DNA from 2 places in the Sporosarcina sp. P19 genome. Region 2 is predicted to be linked to the other one. Evidence: riboswitches for the same ligand, from Rfam matches in the RefSeq annotation. Region 2 holds a riboswitch; the other holds the start of a gene.
What was found. A riboswitch is a leader RNA that binds a small molecule or an ion and turns the genes downstream of it on or off. The one in region 2 is predicted to bind cobalamin.

Region 1: it holds a riboswitch for cobalamin, as region 2 does, so the genes downstream of both, CSV74_RS09450 (hypothetical protein) here and CSV74_RS12340 (ABC transporter substrate-binding protein) in region 2, are expected to answer to the same signal.

What each region holds. Positions count from the first base shown of each region.
Region 1 is NZ_PDYR01000007.1:94,942-104,949, reverse strand. It holds gene CSV74_RS09475 (GMC family oxidoreductase) at 1-962, shown strand, start outside; gene CSV74_RS09470 (Rossmann-fold NAD(P)-binding domain-containing protein) at 1,192-2,241, opposite strand; gene CSV74_RS16920 (NAD(P)H-binding protein) at 2,257-2,628, opposite strand; gene CSV74_RS09465 (TetR/AcrR family transcriptional regulator) at 2,829-3,389, shown strand; gene CSV74_RS09460 (GNAT family N-acetyltransferase) at 3,452-3,916, shown strand; gene CSV74_RS09455 (MATE family efflux transporter) at 3,913-5,259, shown strand; cobalamin riboswitch at 5,409-5,599, shown strand; gene CSV74_RS09450 (hypothetical protein) at 5,850-6,071, shown strand; gene CSV74_RS09445 (ABC transporter permease) at 6,120-8,063, opposite strand; gene CSV74_RS09440 (ABC transporter ATP-binding protein) at 8,053-8,814, opposite strand; gene CSV74_RS09435 (sensor histidine kinase) at 8,918-9,922, opposite strand; gene CSV74_RS09430 (response regulator transcription factor) at 9,919-10,008, opposite strand, start outside.
Region 2 is NZ_PDYR01000011.1:97,351-107,358, forward strand. It holds gene argS (arginine--tRNA ligase) at 1-1,631, shown strand, start outside; cobalamin riboswitch at 2,226-2,352, shown strand; gene CSV74_RS12340 (ABC transporter substrate-binding protein) at 2,493-3,479, shown strand; gene CSV74_RS12345 (FecCD family ABC transporter permease) at 3,472-4,464, shown strand; gene CSV74_RS12350 (adenosylcobinamide amidohydrolase) at 4,467-5,939, shown strand; gene cbiB (adenosylcobinamide-phosphate synthase CbiB) at 5,939-6,892, shown strand; gene cobD (threonine-phosphate decarboxylase CobD) at 6,879-7,952, shown strand; gene CSV74_RS12365 (bifunctional adenosylcobinamide kinase/adenosylcobinamide-phosphate guanylyltransferase) at 7,934-8,506, shown strand; gene CSV74_RS12370 (cobyric acid synthase) at 8,503-9,321, shown strand; gene cobS (adenosylcobinamide-GDP ribazoletransferase) at 9,334-10,008, shown strand, end outside.

The DNA of each region.
Region 1 (10,008 bases), on a different contig from region 2:
TAGTGCGTCGTGTACTGCATAAAGACGGTAAAGCAACCGGTGTAATGTTTACTGATACACGGACAGGTATTGAATATGAACAACCAGCAGACGTTGTTGTATTAGGGGCATTTTCATTCACCAACAATCGCTTGTTGATGCTGTCAAAAATTGGGATACCATATGATCCAACAACACGCAAAGGAACCATTGGACGTAACTTTAATGGGCAATTCAATATCACATTCCTTGGGGCAAGAGGATTCTTTGAAAAGAAGAAGTTCAACCTCTACATGGGTGCAGGTGCGCTTGGTGGTACTTTGAGTGACTTTGCCGGTGATAACTTTGACCACTCTAATGTAGATTTCATCAATGGTGGCGGTATCGAATTACGTCAATATGGCGATGGGGCTATTGCATCAAACCACGTCCCAAGTGGCACGCCGAAATGGGGACCTGAGTTCAAGAAAAAATCGATCCATTATGCGAATCGCTCGCTAATAGCATGGTATACTCCTGCTGTTATGTCATGGTGGCATAATTACGTGGATCTAGATCCAACATACAAAGATGAATACGGAGATCCCCTATTACGTATTACGAATCGTTACACAGATCATGATCGGAACATGGCCAAATTTGGAATTGAAAAGTGTAGTGAAATCATGAAAGAAATGGGCGCTGATATCGTCGATGAAGATGAAGTGCCTGAAGAGTTCGATCATATATATTCGGGTGGTCACTATGCGGGCGGAATTATTATGGGGGCCGACCCTGAAACATCCGCAGTGAATAACTACCTTCAAATGTGGGAAATGGATAACTTATTCGTAGTGGGCGGTTCAGCATTCCCTCAATTCGGAGGACATCACCCCACTTCAACAATCGGTGCATTGGCATATCGTGCAGCTGAAGGCGTAGAGAAGTATTTAAAAGAAGGCGGCCAGCTTGCAGAAGCCAAGCAAGAAACATTAAACGCATAATGAGCCAGGCAGTCCGAAAGATGCCGTTGCTTTTGTTCTACGCTTTCCATAGTTTACGCAGTATATAAAAATTGGTATATTTCATAAATTGACGGGATTGTTGCATAAACCTCTTACCGTCGAAGACTTACGTAATAACCATCTGAATGTATATAGCAAGGCTCATCCATCCCAGACGATAAAGAAAAGCTCGGATCGGCAGTGTAATACTGCCGATCCGAGCTTTTCTTTATCGCACATTAGAAACAACAATGCCTAATCGATCACGTTCAATAGCACTCAACTTATACATATGCTGGCGGAAACAAGACATGACAAACGTGTGTATATTGGCTTGTGTGACGTAATAGACAAACCATGGTATAGACGGTAAGTAGTCATGAATCGCAATGATTACTTCATTCGATCCTGGAATCTTTCTAAACTCCATTCTGCCGCGTTCATTGGAATCAGGATCCATCAATAAACCGCCCGTTATATAGTAAAGTGAGCGATCTTTTGTACTACGATCTGCAGAATAACTTAACTCGAGCAATGTCCGATTACCGAGGAAACCGATTCGGCAATTTAACTGGTCGTTTACGTCGGTTTTCACCCAAGGATTCAAGAACGTAGAAAGCCATTTTACGTAATAACGTGCAGTTTCATCCGCAGTCCAGTTATAAGGTAATTCAATTCTTTGCACTGAACGAACATCTTGCTTAAGCGGCCCCATTGTTGGCTTCTTCTTTGACACTTCTTTTTCTTTCAATTCCGCCTCCAGTGCTTCTCTTGCAGCTTGAATGAACGGGATTTCTCCATCACTAATCCCTTCCATGTAACGCTCGGAATGGACGACCATTGGATGTTTCAAACTCTCCACTAACGGATACACAATCTCTTTTGGTGTTTGTGTAACTAAACGTAACCAGAGCCTCGACAGACTTAAGGAGAAGAATGGCACATCTAACATTTTTGATCGCGTTCCCGCTACTTCAGCAGTCTTCACCATCATCGACTTATACGTCATGACTTCGGGGCCGCCTATATCGATAGATCGTTGCGCGGGTTCAAAGTCCAATAGTAATGAGCTTAATGATTTCATCACATCATCCAGTGCTACAGGCTGTGTATTGGAGCGTGTCCACTTAGGTAAAATCATTACTGGAAGTCTTCTAACTAGCTTCGATAAAATTGGGAAAGAAGAACCTTTTGGACCGACAATTAGCCCTGCACGTAATGCGGTAACAGGAACGTTATATGAGCGTAAAATCCGTTCTACTTCTAAACGGCTTTTCAAATGGCGAGATAAATCTTATTCATCTTCATCGGGGCTAATTCCGCCCAAATAGACAATTTGTTTAATTCCTTGTTTTTTAGCTGCCTGCGCAAAGTTATCCGCTAAAATGACATCCATATCTTCAAAGGCACCTTGAGATAATTTCGCTGATTTTAGCATAGAATGAACGAGATACACCGCAATGTCCGCACCAGCCAAGCTCTTCTCAGCATCTTTCATAGAAAACAGATCACAAGACCGCCACTCAACGTCTTCCGTATTCTCCCGCCGATCTCCATTTCGTGACAGACCAATAACTTTTGCTTTTCCTTTTAGCTTTTTCAATAGATTATTGCCTATATATCCACTAGCACCCGCAACGGCTACAACCAATTTCCCTTCTCCCATACAACCCCCACCCTCTCTCGTACGTGTACAGTAAAACTACCCTGTATAAGGAGTTTATAAGCCTATCTAATTAAATAATATTGTTTTTAAGCAGCGGTCTTTGCTTTTTATATTAAAAGTACTTATACTAGATAAGAACGATGAAAACTGTATATGTTTTTTTAGTTTTCATTCGGTATATACGGATAGGGGTACGATAAATGAAAGCACGTATTATGAAAGCTTTCCTCGAAGAAGTTCATGAAAAAAGTATGAAGTTTACGATGGATGATCTAGCCAAAAGACTAGGTATCAGCAAACGGACATTATACGAACACTTTTCTTCGAAAACGGAAATTTTAGATGCGATGATCGACTCGACATTACAGGAGTTCGACGAAAAAACCGATATCATTATGAAAGACGATGAACTACATCTTGTCGATAAGATTAAGAAAGTCATTACGGTCATACCGAAATACAATGACTTTTATAACTGGCAAATACTTGATCAAATGAGAAAAACACATCCCCAACAATGGGAGCGAGTACACGCTGCACTTCATGAATGGGATGAACTTCGTGAATTAATTGAACAAGGAATTCATGAAGGGATCATTGCAGATCAAAACGTAGAGTTACTTATGAAGTTGATTATAGATGCAACCAACTCTACACTTGATCGAAAGTTTTTCTACGAAAATCGTATGACGGTAACCGAAGCATTGGATTCCATTGTTGATATCCTGTTGTTCGGATTTATTAAGAAAAGTGATGACTAAATAAACTAATAAAACAAAAGAAGTTTTACTGTTTTACAAAAAAATGAAAGCGAGATGGAATTATGAGCCTCCACGCATGTGAGGTAACGAATGAAAATTGGCAGGATGTTGCCTATTTATCCGTACACGAAAACCAAAAGAACTTTATTGAAAGCAATTCATTTTCACTAGCACAATCTCAATTCGAACCAGAATGGAAGTCCATTGGATTATATGATGGAGAGGAATTAGTCGGCTATGCTATGCATGGACGTGAAGCAGATGGCAACGTATGGCTTGATCGCTTTATGATAGATCAGCATCACCAAGGCAAAGGTTATGCTAGCAGATTTCTTAAACTTCTACTTACGAGAATGGAAGAAAAGTATCAATGCAACAAGATATATTTAAGTATTTATCCAAGTAATAAAGCCGCACAGCATTTATATGAAAAATTCGGTTTTAAGTTAAATGGTAAAATTGATGATGTAGGTGAATTCCCTTGTCTCATCATGGAACTTGATCTTCAAAGGAGCCCTGTGCAATGAGTTCTTCTTCACCCAAGTTCAATAAATTGGATACTGAGCCAGTAGGACGTATCTTTTTACGTTATTTAATACCGTCAACTGTCGGTATGTTGCTGATGGCAATCAATATTGTGGCGGATGGTATCATGGTCGGTAATCGATTGGGTGCAGAAGCATTGGCGGGAGTCGGAATTTCGGCTCCCGTTTATACCATATTTTTTGCTATTTCCTTATGGATTGGTATAGGTGCCGCCACAAAATACTCGATGGCAATGGGTGCTAAAGATGTGCTTAAAGCTCGTTCGATTTTCACACATGCAATCATTTCCATTTTCTTATTCACCATTATATTAGGCTTAACCGCCTTTATTTTTAGGGATTCGCTAGCATACGCACTTGGAGCGAATACCACTACATTTCCATATGTATCGCAATATTTATTTGTGATATTACTGTTTGGCTTTATCTTTACTATAGAAAACACATTTAGTATTTTCGTACGTAACGATGGTGCACCGAACCTTTCGATGGCTGGGTTAATTGTGACGTCGGTCGTCAACATCATCTTGAATTATGTGTTCTTATTCATTTTGGATTACGGTGTTGCCGGTGCTGCAACCGCTACAATTATTGCATCCTTTATGGGCATGTTAGTACTACTCGCCCACTTCTTTAAGAAAAACAATAACTTAAAATTGATTCGCTTAAAGTTCAATAAAAAGCTGTTCCTAGCCATTCTTTTCATCGGATTTCCGAGCTTCCTTTCCGAGTTGGGAATTTCCTTCTTTACCATTACACATAATATTGCGTTCGAACGGATGGCCGGTACAGAAGGTGTTGCGGCATTCTCTATTTTAAACTATGTGCACAGTGTCATGCTTATGCTATTCCTCGGGATGGGTGGTGCCATTCAGCCGCTGATCAGTTATTATCAAGGCTCTGGTAACCGTATAAGGATGAAGGAAACCGTTAAAAAGGCCACTCTCACAGTGGTCATCGCGGGTGCTGTGTTCTTCCTTGTCGGACAGTTTGCAGCAGGCCCTATCGTGTCTATTTTCGGAGACTTCACACAAGCCGTCAGGGATTTGGCTACTACTGGAATTAATCTATTCTTCTTTGCCTATTTGTTCACAGGTACGAATTTTGTCATGATGACTTATTATCAATCTGTCGGCAATGTACGGATGGCCACTTGGATCACCGCTTCACGTGAAATCATCGTCATGTTGATTTTCTTGATGATCTTGCCACGCATCTTCGGATTGAATGGTATTTGGTTATCCATTCCCGCTTCTGAGCTTGTCGTATTTATTGGCGTGTATTTATATCAAAGGAACGCTACTCGACATTCGTTAATCGGCTAGGCGTTGGTCTATAGAACAGTACAGAAACATAAATCATTGTTCTAAGCAGCGCGTTCCATAGAATTAGTGTGAGTACGTGTTGTAGTAGAGAATGTTGCACTATTTTTGTTCCTTTCATCAATAAGAGTGCTATACTGAAAGAGCAACTGAATATCGTGTTAGAGATAGGTGCGTTTATTTTTCTTAAACGCTTAAAAGGGAAATCGGTGAAAAGCCGATGCTGTCCCGCAACTGTGAGTTGGAGTATAATTCGTTACCACTGTTTCACCGTGAGGGAAATGGGAAGGTGAATTATACGTTGAAGACGAGCCAGGAGACCTGCCTAGATCAGTACACACCAATACCCTACGCGGATAGGAGGTGTCAAGTGCGGCTTATGAAAAATTACACACAAGCCGACGTACGAAAAAACGGAATCAGGACATTCATTAGGTGGCTTCGATATAGTTTCTATCGATCCAGCATATGTGTATTTCCTGCCGAACCGTTTAATTCGTCACGGCTTCCCACTTAACATTCTTCCAGGTATTTACCGGAAGGATGTTTTTTATGTCAACGAATCCATACAAACACGATGAGGAGAATGAATTATGCACAATCAAACAATTGATGATTTTACAAACTTATTAAAGGACACATTGATGTCGGATCGAGTGAGCACTCACTCTACTCCCCTTCCTATACTAGTGGAAAATGTAAAGAAACAAATTGCTGAAGACACTTCAAATGACTCTGCAGAAAAAAGCAAACAACTAGCTAATTTAGATAAAGCATATCAAATCGTAGTTGCTGAATTAGTAGGTAGTAACTAATTCGTAATAAAACACCCCTGACCTTAATGTGTCAGGGGTGTTACTATGTTATAAAGAATCTTTAATCACACGCTTATAATTCAATACGGAAAGCAAGCCAAATATAGAATAAAGCGCTGTGTATATGAACATCACAATAATCGTGGGCGCCAGCATTTCAGTACCGAATAAGAACCAGCCGGATTTCACCGCGAAATAGCTGTGGAAGAGACCGACGACTAACGGAATACCGAAATTAAATAACTGCTTTCGTTGAACCCCTTTTAGCAAATCTGTTTGTGTATAGCCCAGTTTACGAAGAATAGTGTAGTTCGATTTTTCATCTTCACTTTCGTCCATTTGTTTAAAGTATAAGATACAGCCAGAAGTGACAAGGAAAGCGAGGCCGAGGAATCCCACGATGAACATGATCATGCCTGCACCTTGCATTTGTTTCGTTCTTTCCTCAAACTTCGATTCATGTCCTGCCCAGTCGTTTATTCCCAACACATTAAATATATCATTCGCTTTTTCTAGATCATTCTCATTCTCGATATCCACTCCATGATATTCCGTAAATTCGGATTCTACGGAAGGATCTATATCTACATTCATCTGCTGGAACACTTGATCATCCACTACCGCGACTACAAAACCATAGGTTACACGTATGGGCAAAACAACTACCCTTTCTGTCCCTTCCAGTGTTAGATCATACTCATGCTCTTTGCCTTGGAAAACGACTTGCTGATCTTCTTTGAATTTCATGAAGTTTTCCGTTAAATTATCAGAGTTGACGAAGAGCACTTCCTTTTCTGCTACGTCTATCTCCGGTAATCCTTTATCACTAATAACGATCATTTCTGTATCGGTATAACTTATATCTTGACTATCCCCACCGGCAATAGATAGTACTCTCGATAAATCAACAGGTGTATTCAATAGATCGATAGCTGTCTCTGTATAGGCAATGCTTTCACTTTCAAGCGCCTGTGTAAATTCCATTGCACGCGTAGTATCAGGAATAGTAAAGTCGGCCGGAATAGTTCGCTCTACTGACTTCTCTACTGAGTAATACGAAATATAACTTAAAGAAAGTAATGCAATGGATAGCGCAGATACCGATGTAATAATCATTAATAGAAGAGAATTCGATTTCATTCGAAACATAATTGAAGAGAGAGACAGCACATCGTTAACGTTCAGATATCCTCCTTTACGTTTACGAATCAGGTTAAAGATAAAGCTAACGGAGCCTTTATAGAACAAATACGTTCCCATGACGACAGAAGCTAGTATGATGATCATCACCAGAAATAGCTGTTCGCCTAGGAACACACTACTGAATAATCGAGATGATAAATAATAGCCGAATACAATGAGTAGAATACCGAACACACCGACAACCGCCTGGAATACTGTCATCTTTTTGACCCGCTGTTGCGTTACGGTGGTTACACGGAACAAAGATAATATACTTTGTCGTTTAATGAATAGCGCATTCATGATCAAAATCAATACAAAGATTACTGCAAATACGATCAGCGTTTGAAGTAATGCTGCTGAAGAGAAACGTAAAGTTGCAACATCCGTTACACCAGTGACCTTAAATAGAATGAGCATGAGTAATCGTGACATGGAAAATCCTAAGAGTATCCCTATAACGAGAGAGCCGATATATAACACGAAATTCTCTACACTTAAAATACGGAAAACGGTTCCTTTCGTCATCCCGATCAATTGGAATAATCCAATCTCCTTACTGCGTCGTTTAATGAATAGATTGTTAGCATATAGCAAGAATACAGACACGATAACAATTAGAAAAACTGAACCTGTTTTAATAGCTGCAGCACCTTTCACTCCTCCTGTTGCATCGTCCAATGCTGGATCAAATTGCAGAGTTACAAATGAAAAGTACAAGCCCACGCTAAAAACCAAAGCAAAGATATACACATAATAATGTTTAAGGTTTTTCTTGATATTGCGGAAAATCAGCTGATTAAGCGTCATGTTGCACACCACCCAACACACCTTGCGTTTTGATGATGTCATTAAAAAATTCGTTACGCGTTTGGTCTCCTTTATTCAGTTGCGTGTAGATTTGTCCATCTTTGATGAACACTACACGCTCACTAAAACTTGCGGCGAGAGGATCATGAGTAACCATGACGATAGAAGCATTTCTCTTCATATTGAGATCACTTAGTTTGTTCAACAAATCGGATGCCGCTCTTGAATCAAGAGCACCAGTTGGTTCATCCGCAAAAATGATGCTTGGATCATGGATAAATGCTCGTGCGGCAGACGTTCTTTGCTTTTGACCACCTGAAATTTCATTTGGATATTTAGTAGCAATTTCGGAAATACCCAATTCCTCCGCCACTGCAAGAAATTTTTCATTGGCTAGTTTTCTTGATACTTTCTGCACCGATAGTGGAAGCAGTATGTTTTCTTTTACTGTTAACGTATCGAGTAAGTTATAGTCCTGAAAGATGAAGCCCAAATGACGTTTTCGGAATTCCGCCATTTGCTTTTCTTTCATATCGTTGAGGTTCTGCCCTTCTATGCTGATCGTTCCCTGGCTAACGCGATCAATGGATGAAAGGACGTTCAGGAGAGTTGTTTTGCCCGATCCCGATGCCCCCATGATGCTGACGAATTCACCTTTTTGTACTTCAAGGTCCAACGCGCGTAACACTTCCTGTTTATTAAATTTATTGCCATATATTTTATAGATTTTCGTTGCTTGTAAAATTACCATATCCATCACTCCTTGTGTATTCTATCTTAATCAATGTTCAAATTTTTCTCCTGTCTTTGATATGACAATTAGAAAAAGCATGTGACGATACTGTCACATGCTTTTACAGACGCGCTATACGTATCATTTCGTTTTCTTTTGCAAAGATCAAAGAGAACCGCGTACCTTTTCCTACTGTTGACTCTACTTTAATCGTAATCAAGAGAGATTCTGCTACTTGTTTTGCTAAGTACAGCCCCATTCCTGTAGCCGCATGATTTTGATGGTTTGCTGTTCCAGTGAAGCCCTTATCGAATATACGAGATAAGTCCCTCAGAGCAATACCCTGCCCAAAATCTTCGATCGATAACGTGGTGATACCACCCTTGCTAGTACACCGGATACGTATGTCCGAATCCTCACTGTATTTCACCGCATTCGTCAGCAATTGCCTTAGAATGAAGCCAAGCCATTTTGCATCGGTCAATACTTTTTCTGCTTCCAATGATACATTAAAACCAATCCGCTTTTGCATACACCATTGCTTTAACGATTTTATCTCCTGAAATAACAACTTTTGTACATCGACCTTTTCAATATATAAATCATTCTGGATAAATGGGATACGCTTTTGATGTAGTTGCTGGTCGAGTAACAAATGGATGCGAAGCCACTCGAACATCAACTGTGATCGAAGCACAGGATCTTCCGTTCGTTCGATCATTAATTGCAGCGTTGTCAGTGGTGTTTTCACTTCATGTATCCAATTCAACATGTCATCTTTCTCTTGCTCTAAACTGATTTGCAATTCATCCAATCGTTTTTTAAACACGTGTATTTGTCCGGAAATTCTTTCCGAAGAAATGGCTTCGAAAGGACTGGTAGCTTCAGGTATTGCAGTAAGATCAAATGACGGTTCTACTGTTTCTAAGCATTTATAAAATCTCGTTTCTTTTCCATAACGCATAACAATAAATATAACGAAAGACAAACAGGATATGAATGTTATATAGACAGTAGACAAGAATGGAATACTCGTGTCCAAGTAACCCATTGCTAGAACGAGTAGTTGCAAGAAGATGAAGAACAGTACCCAACTCACACGTTCTTTTAGAAATATTCGTATCATAATTGCTTTTCCTTCGCCATATACCCTTGCCCCACTTTTGTTTCGATTACATCTACCAAACCGATCTCTGCGATCCGTTTACGTAA
Region 2 (10,008 bases):
TAGCATTGCACGAAGCGATTGAAAAAGCACAATTAGTAGAAGGTGCAGAAATTCCGGAAATTAAACTGGAATCACCAAGAAGTAAAGAGAACGGTGACTATGCAGCGAATATCGCCATGCAGTTGACGAAACTAGCAAAAAAGCCACCACGGGCAATCGCGGAAAGTATTTTGGAGCACCTCGATACGACGAACACAGCAATTGACTCCATTGAAATCGCTGGACCTGGCTTCCTCAATATTCGCTTGAAAACAGACAGCCTTGGAAATATCGTGAAGACCGTCCTTGATCAAGGAGCTGACTACGGACGTTCCGACAGTGGACAACAACAAAAAATTCAAGTTGAATTCGTCTCAGCGAACCCAACAGGCGACTTGCACTTAGGGCACGCACGCGGAGCTTCGCTAGGCGATTCATTATGTAATATTCTCGATAAAGCAGGCTATGACGTAGCGCGCGAATACTATATAAACGATGCAGGTAATCAAATAAACAACTTGGCGTTATCTATAGACGTTCGTTATTTCGAAGCGCTTGGATTGGAAAAAGAAATGCCTGAAGATGGCTATCGTGGTGCAGATATTATCACGATCGCAAAAGGCCTGGTCGAACAATACGGCGACAAGTATGTCGATGTTCCAGAAGAAGAGCGACTGGCATTTTTCCGTGAGCACGGCTTGAATATCGAACTGGATAAACTGAAGAAAGACTTGGCGGACTTCCGCGTTCATTTTGATAACTGGTTCTCAGAGACGTCCCTATATAACAACGGCAAGATTGAAGTCGCACTTAATAAACTTCGTGAAAACGGCCATGTCTTTGAAGAAGACGGTGCCACTTGGTTCCGCTCCACTACATTTGGTGACGACAAAGACCGTGTACTAATCAAACAAGACGGTTCATTCACATACTTAACACCGGACATCGCGTATCACCAAGACAAATTGAGTCGCGGATTCGATAAACTCATCAATATTTGGGGAGCAGACCACCACGGATATATTCCACGTATGAAAGCGGCAATCCAAGCACTTGGCTATGACCGCGATACGCTCGAAGTAGAAGTGGCGCAAATGGTTCAGCTCTATAAAGACGGAGAAAAATTCAAGATGAGCAAGCGGACAGGCAAAGCAGTCACACTGCGTGAACTCGTAGAAGAAGTCGGCTTAGACGCTGTACGTTATTTCTTTGCGATGCGCTCAGGCGATGCACAAATGGACTTCGATCTAGATTTGGCAGTATCCAAATCCAATGAAAACCCTGTCTATTACGCACAATATGCACACGCACGTATTTGCTCGATTCTACGTCAGGCAAAAGAACAGAACGTAGAAGCGTCAACAGAGAACGTCACGTTATTGCAAGATGAAAAAGAGCTAGAGCTACTGAAGAAGCTCGGAGACTTCCCGAAACTAATCAGCGACTCGGCACGCATGCGCGCACCGCATCGTGTAACAACATATATCCAGGAACTAGCAGCTACATTCCATAGTTTCTACAACGCTAACAAGGTGCTTGATCCGGAAAATAAAGATCTTTCCGAAGCACGTTTGGCTTTGATTACAGCGACTAAAACGACGATTGCGAACGCGTTGAAATTAGTTGGCGTGCAAGCACCTGAAAGAATGTAATATATCAAAAAAGGCCAAGCAGATCGACTGCTTGGCCTTTTCTTTGTGAATGGGAAAGGGGAAAGCAACGTTTCGCTGCGTTCCAGGCGGACGCGTTCGGGAGGGGTCTCACCTGATATCCTCCCCGGGTCGCCGCCTCAAGTACAAAGATGTGCTCCTAACGCTTCGCTTTTACTCGCAAAAGCCGTCCTCCGTAACGGCTCTCACTTCGCTTCACTAGTGTTTCTTTCTTGAGTTAGAGAATGAAGTTCAAGAGCTTACGGGTGATTATGTTGTGAGGTCGGGAGGAAAAGGCAAAGTTTCGCTTCGTAATTCTTTGGTTTAAAAAGTTCCAATGACGCTAGACACATCAACAACTTAAAAGCGGTTCAACCTGCCAACACAACGAAAAGTAGGGAGTGAGGCGGAAGCAGGGGGCGACTCCCAGAGGATCAGGTCGACAGATGAGACAACCAAAGAGAGTGCAACGAACTGGTTGGCTCATCGCGGCCCCTCAGGAAAGCGTCCCCCTGCTGGAGCCTCACTCCCATGCCCCACTCAATCTCCTCCTATCCCCTGTACAACCAACGCTATTATCGCTATAATAAGTCATAATTACATATCTTCTAAAAAGGTTCTCAAAACTTGAGATGAAAAGCGAAATCGGTTCAAATCCGATGCGGTCCCGCCACTGTATGTGCCATGCACAAGCCAGGTCACCTGCCTTTTTAGAAAATGAAGTTCCGCAGCAACCTACGAGGATAGGTACAGTGGAAGAAATCACGTATTGATTTCATCCCGCCTAATCCTTCGAACTATCGAAGGTTTTTTTCATGTCTGCGGCTTGCGTAATGCAACACACATATTAAAGGAGGAACACACATGAAGAAGTTTTGGCAACTGATGCTGACGGCAATGCTTGCGGTACTACTACTCGCAGCATGCGGAAGTGACAGTAAAAAAGAAGAAACACCAGCAGATGAAAAACAAGCTGGCGAAGAAACGAACACAGAACAACAATCGACGGATACAACGAGTTATCCATACACCCTGACAGACGCGGCTGGCAAAGAACTTACATTTGAACAAGCGCCGGAAACTGTAATTTCATTAGTTCCAAGCAATACGGAAATTTTATTCGGTATTGATGCAGGAGATCAAGTCATTGCAGTAACAGAAAACGATGACTACCCTAAGGAAGTAACGGAGCTTGATACAGTAGGGGACTTTACGGTCAACGTGGAAAAAGTCATTTCATTGGAGCCGGAAGCAGTATTTGCACATGAAATGATGATGGGTTCAAGTGAAGAAGGATTGAATCAAATTCGTGACGCAGGCATCCCTGTGATCGTCGTACCAAATGCTGAGACATTTGACGAGACATATGAAACAATTGAACTGATTGGTGCAGTCATGGACAAAAATGTGGAAGCGAATCAAATCGTCGAAGATATGAAAACAAAAGTTGCGGATATTGAAAAGAAAGCAGCAGACATTACAGACAAGAAGCGCGTGTTTGTTGAAAACTCCGATGCACCTGAAATTTATACGCCAGGAAAGGGAACATTCCCACAGCAATTTTTAGATATGATAAACGCTGAAAACATCGTGACAGAAGAGGGCTGGATTATGATCAGTCCTGAAAAGATTGTAGATGAAAATCCGGATGTAATTTTGGCTATGTATAGTTATATTCCAAACGTCGTAGAAAACATTAAAACTCGTGACGGGTTCGATGCGGTTACTGCGATCAAAGAAGATCAAGTCATTCAATTGGATGAAGATATTACAAGCCGTACAGGTCCACGTTTAGCTGACGGATTAGAATTGTTTGCAAAAGCAGTCTATCCTGAGGTATTCGGTGAATAAAACCGCTCTCGCCTATGTCGTGTCGATTGCCACGTTGCTTGTGGCAATCTGGCTCGGCGTATCGATCGGTACAGTGAAAATACCAATAGAGACGCTATGGAATCAATCGGACGCGACCGCAAGTAATATTTTGTGGAAGATCCGTATGCCTCGTGTGTTGCTGGCGGGAATCGTCGGTGCCTCACTGGCTATTTCAGGAGCCGCTTTCCAAGGGCTGTTGAAAAACCCATTAGCTGATCCTTACACCCTCGGAGTGTCATCCGGTGCCTCTGTCGGCGCCGTGATCACACTCTTTTTTGGTATTTCTCTACCGGTTCTTGGCGCATTCACCTTACCTGTATTTAGTATGGTCGGTGCTGCAGTGACGATGTTTCTAGTGATCGGTTTTGCCCGTCTCGTCGATCGATCAATGAAAATGGAAACGATTATTTTGACAGGCATTATTTTCGGTTCGTTTCTTGGCTCCGTGCTGTCGCTGATGATCGCGTTAACGCAAGAAGAACTCCGTCAGATCGTGGGTTGGCTGCTTGGTAGCGTATCCATGCGCGGATGGAATTATATTCTAATGGTACTGCCGTTTTTCATCATCGGCTCATTCATGCTGTGGCTCAATCGTCGCGAATTGAACGCTTTATTATTCGGTGAAGAACGCGCGCATCATCTTGGGGTCAATGTCAAACAGCGTAAATTAATGATTTTGCTTGGCGGTTCGGTATTAACCGGTTCTGCTGTTGCTGTGTCTGGGACAATCGGCTTCGTGGGCCTAGTTGTCCCTCATATGACACGTATGCTATGGGGCTCTGATCACCGTCACGTGTTGCCGTTATCATTATTCAACGGTGCCTCATTATTAATCATTTGCGATCTCGTCGCACGAACGGTTATTTCGCCGGCTGAATTACCGGTCGGCGTCATTACAGCATTCATTGGCGCTCCGGTGTTTGCTTACATCTTTTACAAACAACGTAGAAAAGGAGCGATGTGAAGATGTTGCAAGTGGAGAACTTATCAGGAGGCTACGGCAAAGAACCGATTGTGCGAAATGTGTCGTTCCACGTGGAAAAAGGAGAAGTTCTTGGGATTTTAGGGCCGAATGGTAGCGGAAAGTCAACCTTACTGAAAATCATTTCGGGTATTTTGCCGAAACAAAGCGGCAAGGTAATGATTGCAGGAAAACCTTCTGGCGCATATAGCCAAAAGCAATTCGCGCAGCAAGTAGCCGTCTTGCCACAGCTTCATGCCCATGCTTTTTCCCATAGCGTGAAAGACACCGTCGCTCTCGGTCGTTATCCGTATCAGTCAGGGATTTTCTCGAGCTGGTCGGAGCTGGACGAGCAAGCGGTGCAGGAAGCGATGAACCATACAGGTGTCACGCGATATGAAAATACCGCCATTGAATTATTATCTGGAGGCGAGCAACAACGCGTATTCGTTGCGCAAGCACTCGCCCAGCAAGCACCTATTTTATTATTGGATGAACCAACGAATCATCTAGACATTGCGCATCAGCAGCAATTGCTCGATACGATCCGCAATCAAGCGAGACAGAAGGGGATCACGGTCATTTCAGTATTTCACGACATCAATCTGGCCGCTCTTTATTGCGATCGCCTGCTGCTGTTGAAGAACGGGGAAGTAGCATCAATGGGTGTACCGCAAGACGTTGTACTCGAGTCAGAGATTCATCATGTGTACAATGCGCGTGTCAAAACGCAACCCCATCCTGAAATGCCAAAGCCTCAAATGACGCTATTGCCGAACTTGCAAGAAAAGGTAGAACAGTTTTGTGTAAAGAAAGCGGACGTAATGATTCAAGAAGATCATGTCTTGTTGCAATCAAGCCAACCGTTGAAGACGATTTCTTCCGCTGTCCATAATGCAGGACTTGGTTGGTATCGGACGTTCGTCAATCGAGGTGTGCGTGCGGATTATATGATCGATGATGTCCAACGCGAGAATACGGAATACTTGCGAGCTCTTGGTTATCATCTGACAGATACAGTCGCGATGATGACTGCCGTTAGTCCTGAGCACGTTGAAGTAGAAGAGTACGAAGGAGAATTTGGCTCGATTGTCGTGGCGGTGACAGCAGGTGTCGGAAACGCAGTGGACGTTTCGAAGTCCTGGCAACGTGAAGATATTCCTTACATCGGGACGATCAACACATGGGTATTCATTAACGGCGAATTAAGTGAAGAAGCTTTCGTCCAAGCATTGATTACTGCAACAGAAGCGAAAGTGAAAGCACTGCAGGATGAGCAAGTAAAGGATCTTGAATCCGGCACGGTCGCTACAGGTACTTCGACAGACAGCTTGTTGATCGCATCGACACAGCAAGGAGAATACTTGCCATATGCCGGACCGATCACGCAACTCGGAAAGTTGATCGGTAAAGGAGTCTATGACTGTACGGTACGGGCTATTCATTCGTATCGATTAGCAGTAGGTGAGTACACATGATTCCCGCACATTTCATAGCGATCGCGATCGGCATGGTGCTCGACCGGCTCATTGGTGATCCGCCTAACTGGCCCCATCCAGTCAAATGGCTAGGTACGACGATTAGTAATTTGACTAAGCTAATGAATAAAGGCCGTATGCGGACAGTAAAAGGTGCGATTTTATGGGTAGTTATTTGCATGACAACGTTTTTTCTCGTCATCTGGCTCGTTAGTATCGCGTATCGTCTGCATCTAGTAGCGGGCATCGCGATCGAAGCGCTACTCATTGCGGCGGGACTTGCGCAAAAGAGTTTGCGTGATGCGGCTTTGTTAGTCTATGAGCCATTGAAGTCAGGAGAGATGAACGAAGCACGTGAGAAACTCAGTTGGATTGTCGGCAGAGATACGAAGAAGCTCGATGAAAGTGCGATATCCCGCGCTACGATTGAAACGGTTTCAGAAAATACGTCTGACGGAATCACAGCTCCATTATTTTGGGCATTCTTGCTCGGAGCACCAGGTTTGTGGTTGTATAAAGCGGTCAATACACTCGATTCTATGGTCGGGTACAAAGATGAGCGTTATCGTGAATTCGGAAAAGTTTCGGCTCGTATGGATGATCTCTTTAACTGGATACCTTCAAGAATTACAGGATTGCTGATTCTATTGTTCACTCCGAATAAAGGTGGACATTCATTAAAAAAGCGGATTAGCGGCTGGTTAGGCGATGCCAAAAAGCATATGAGTCCGAATAGCGGCTATCTCGAAGCAGCAACGGCTTGGCAACTTAATATCCAGTTAGGCGGCAGCAGTACATATCGCGGAGTAGTATCGGAACGAGCGGTACTTGGTCCAGCAGTCATTGCGAATAAAGACCATATTCATTCCGCTACGTACCAAATGCAAGTCGTGTCTTGGACTTTCTGGTCACTAGGCACAGTATTAGGAGGGATTTTCTATGCGATTGCCTGAACACGGTGCAAACAGCAAACGACTATATGTATCAATGAATATTCCATTGCCTGATGAAGTGCTCGATTTCAGTGAAAACTGTAATCCGGCAGGACCTCCACCGTCCGTAGTGGAAGCATGGCCTACGTTGATTTCGACGCTCAACAGCTATCCCGATCCAGACGGTCAGCCATTTCGTTCGGCAGTTTCGCTCTTTCATCAAGTAGACGAACAACAGGTACTTGTCGGCAACGGTGCGGCAGAAATACTATCTCTATTGGCAGGGAGCTACCGAGGGAAACGCGTCCTCTTAATTGACCCAACGTTTTCTGAATATCGCGCGACGCTTGAAGTGAACGGCGCAGAGGTCGTATCGCTTCAAGCTAGTGAAGCAGAAGGTTTTCAATTACCTATGCGCCAAATTCTAGAAGCATTACCTGAAGCGGATGCGCTGTATATTTGCACACCTAATAATCCGACAGGCTTGTTGCCTTCAAAAAATGAGCTACTAACAATTATAGAAGCTGCTAAAAATAGTTCAACAGATGTTGTGCTAGACGAAGCGTTCATCGATTTTGTCGATGAATCAAAGTCCTTTATTCCCCAAGTCGCGAACTATCCGAACTTGTTAATTGTGCGCTCGATGACGAAAATGTACGCGATACCTGGTATCCGTCTCGGGTATATAATCGCTCACCCTGAACGAATCAAAACGCTTAAACAACGAGCTTCCCACTGGCATGTTAACGGACTCGCTGCTGAAATCGGGGTGTTATGTCTGCAGGAAGAAGCGTATCGTCAACAGGCGATTTTGCATGCACAAACGGAGCGCTTAAAGATGGCGCAGTTCTTGCGCTCGCAAGGCTGTGAAGTACTCGATTCTTCGGCAAATTATCTCGTCATGAAGCCTCTGCAAGATACGAAGAAGCTGTATACAGATTTATTGAAACAAGGCATCGTCCTGCGTCACTCTGAAAACTTCCGCGGGATGGACGGGCACTGGTTACGGATTGGCATGAAGTCCAAACCGATGATGGATACACTGCGGGAGGCGATGGATCAATGGTTCAAGCAACAATAACATTCATCAGTGGCGGTGCACGCAGTGGGAAAAGTGCTTATGCAGAACGTCTGCTTACGAATCAACCAGCAGGTCGCCATGTCTATATCGCATCCGGTGTAGCAGCCGATGAAGAGATGAAGCAACGGATTGATCAACATAAAGAAGATCGTCGACATGCGAATTGGCACACAATCGAGCAACCGAAAAACCTCCATGAAGTGATGCCGTTTCTAAAGCCAGGCGATCTCGTTTTATGGGATTGCCTCACTACGTGGCTCGCGAATGAAATGTATGAAGGATACGAAGAAGGTACACCTTGCGTTTCGCGTTTGGGATGTTTAGAACAAAAGCAGGGGAAATTACTTCGTACGATTAAGCAAATGAAAGAAATCGTCTCCCATTTAGTCATTGTTTCGAATGAAGTCCTCGATGAGTGGCCGCAATACGAAGAGGAGACGGAAATCTACCGCCGAACAATTGGTAAGCTTCATCAACAAATCGTGGAATTTGCTGATCACGCGATTGAAATGGATCACGGTATTCCAATCGTCTGGAAAGGGGAACATTTATGAACGGATTAATGATCGTTGGCACGGCGTCAGATGTCGGTAAAACAATGATTTGCACCGCGTTATGCCGACTGCTTGCGAATGAAGGCGTTCGTGTAGCGCCTTTCAAATCACAAAACATGTCCGGCTTCTCTGAAACAGTAGCAGACGGACGTGAAATCAGTCGGTCCCAATTCCAGCAGGCACAAGCAGCTCGCACTCAACCGATCGCTGAAATGAATCCCATTTTGATGAAGCCGCAAGAAAACTTGCAGGCCGAAGTTCTATTGATGGGAGTGCCGCTTGAAACGATAGACGGGCAGACCTTTCGTGAAGAGTATTTTGACAAAGGTCTTGAAACGATCCAACAGGCGTTACATTATTTGTCCAATCACTACGACTCGCTGATCATCGAAGGAGCGGGGAGTACCACCGAAGTAAATTTGATGGACCGTGAACTGACGAATATGCGCGTCGCGGAACTAGCAGATGTGCCTGTCCTACTAGTTGCAGACATTTCTAAAGGCGGTGCATTTGCCTCGATTGTCGGCACCCTTCAACTTCTTTCAGAAGAGAGACGTCAGCGTGTCAAAGGGATTATTATTAATAAATTTTACGGTGACGCTTCCTATTTCGAAGATGGCGTGAAATTCATTGAACAATACACGGGGATTCCGGTTGCGGGTGTCATTCCTGTGTTAGAAAACCATGGAATTCCAGAAGAAGATATGGATCATATCACGCTTCCTGCAACGGAAGGTGTCGATGTCTACGAACAATGGGCGGCTCACGTCAAGAGACATATCGACTGGCCGTTAATTCAATCTATTTTGGCGTAAAGGAGCGAGAAGATGAATAGCATTTTATTAGCGCTCCAATTTTTCACATCGCTACCTGTTCATAAAGAACTGCCGCTCGGGAAAAAAGAAGTATCCGGCATGTATATTGCGCTGCCGTTCGTCGGTGGCGGAATCGGTCTACTGCTGGCGGGAGTTGCCTATATCACGAGTGATTTCAATAGTTTCCTTGCGGCGGTACTCATTTTGCTTGCGGGACTCATTGCGACAGGAGGCTTGCATGTAGACGGTTTTGCAGATCTTGGCGATGCATTCTTTTCCTATCAAGATCGTGAAAAACGCCTGACTATTATGGATGACCCGCGACTCGGCGCATTCGGCACGTTGTCGTTACTCGTTTTACTCTGTTTGAAAATCGGTCTATTCATTGAAATTCTGCAGCTTGTAAACGGTTGGGCACTGCTCGTGGCGGTGCCGATTCTCTCCCGCGCCGCTTTAGTAGGGTATTACACAGTAACGAAAACTGCGAAACCAAGCGGCATTGCGCACTTTTTCAAACAACACTTCCTGCGCGGGCGGATGCTAGTTGCTGTAAGTATAATCAGTATAGTAACGGTTGTTCTGTTAAGTATTCAATACCGTTCCATTTTATTACTCCCGGTCATGCTACTCGTCATCTGCTTGTCGATCTGGCTTTATAATCAATGGACAATCAAACATTTTGGCGGT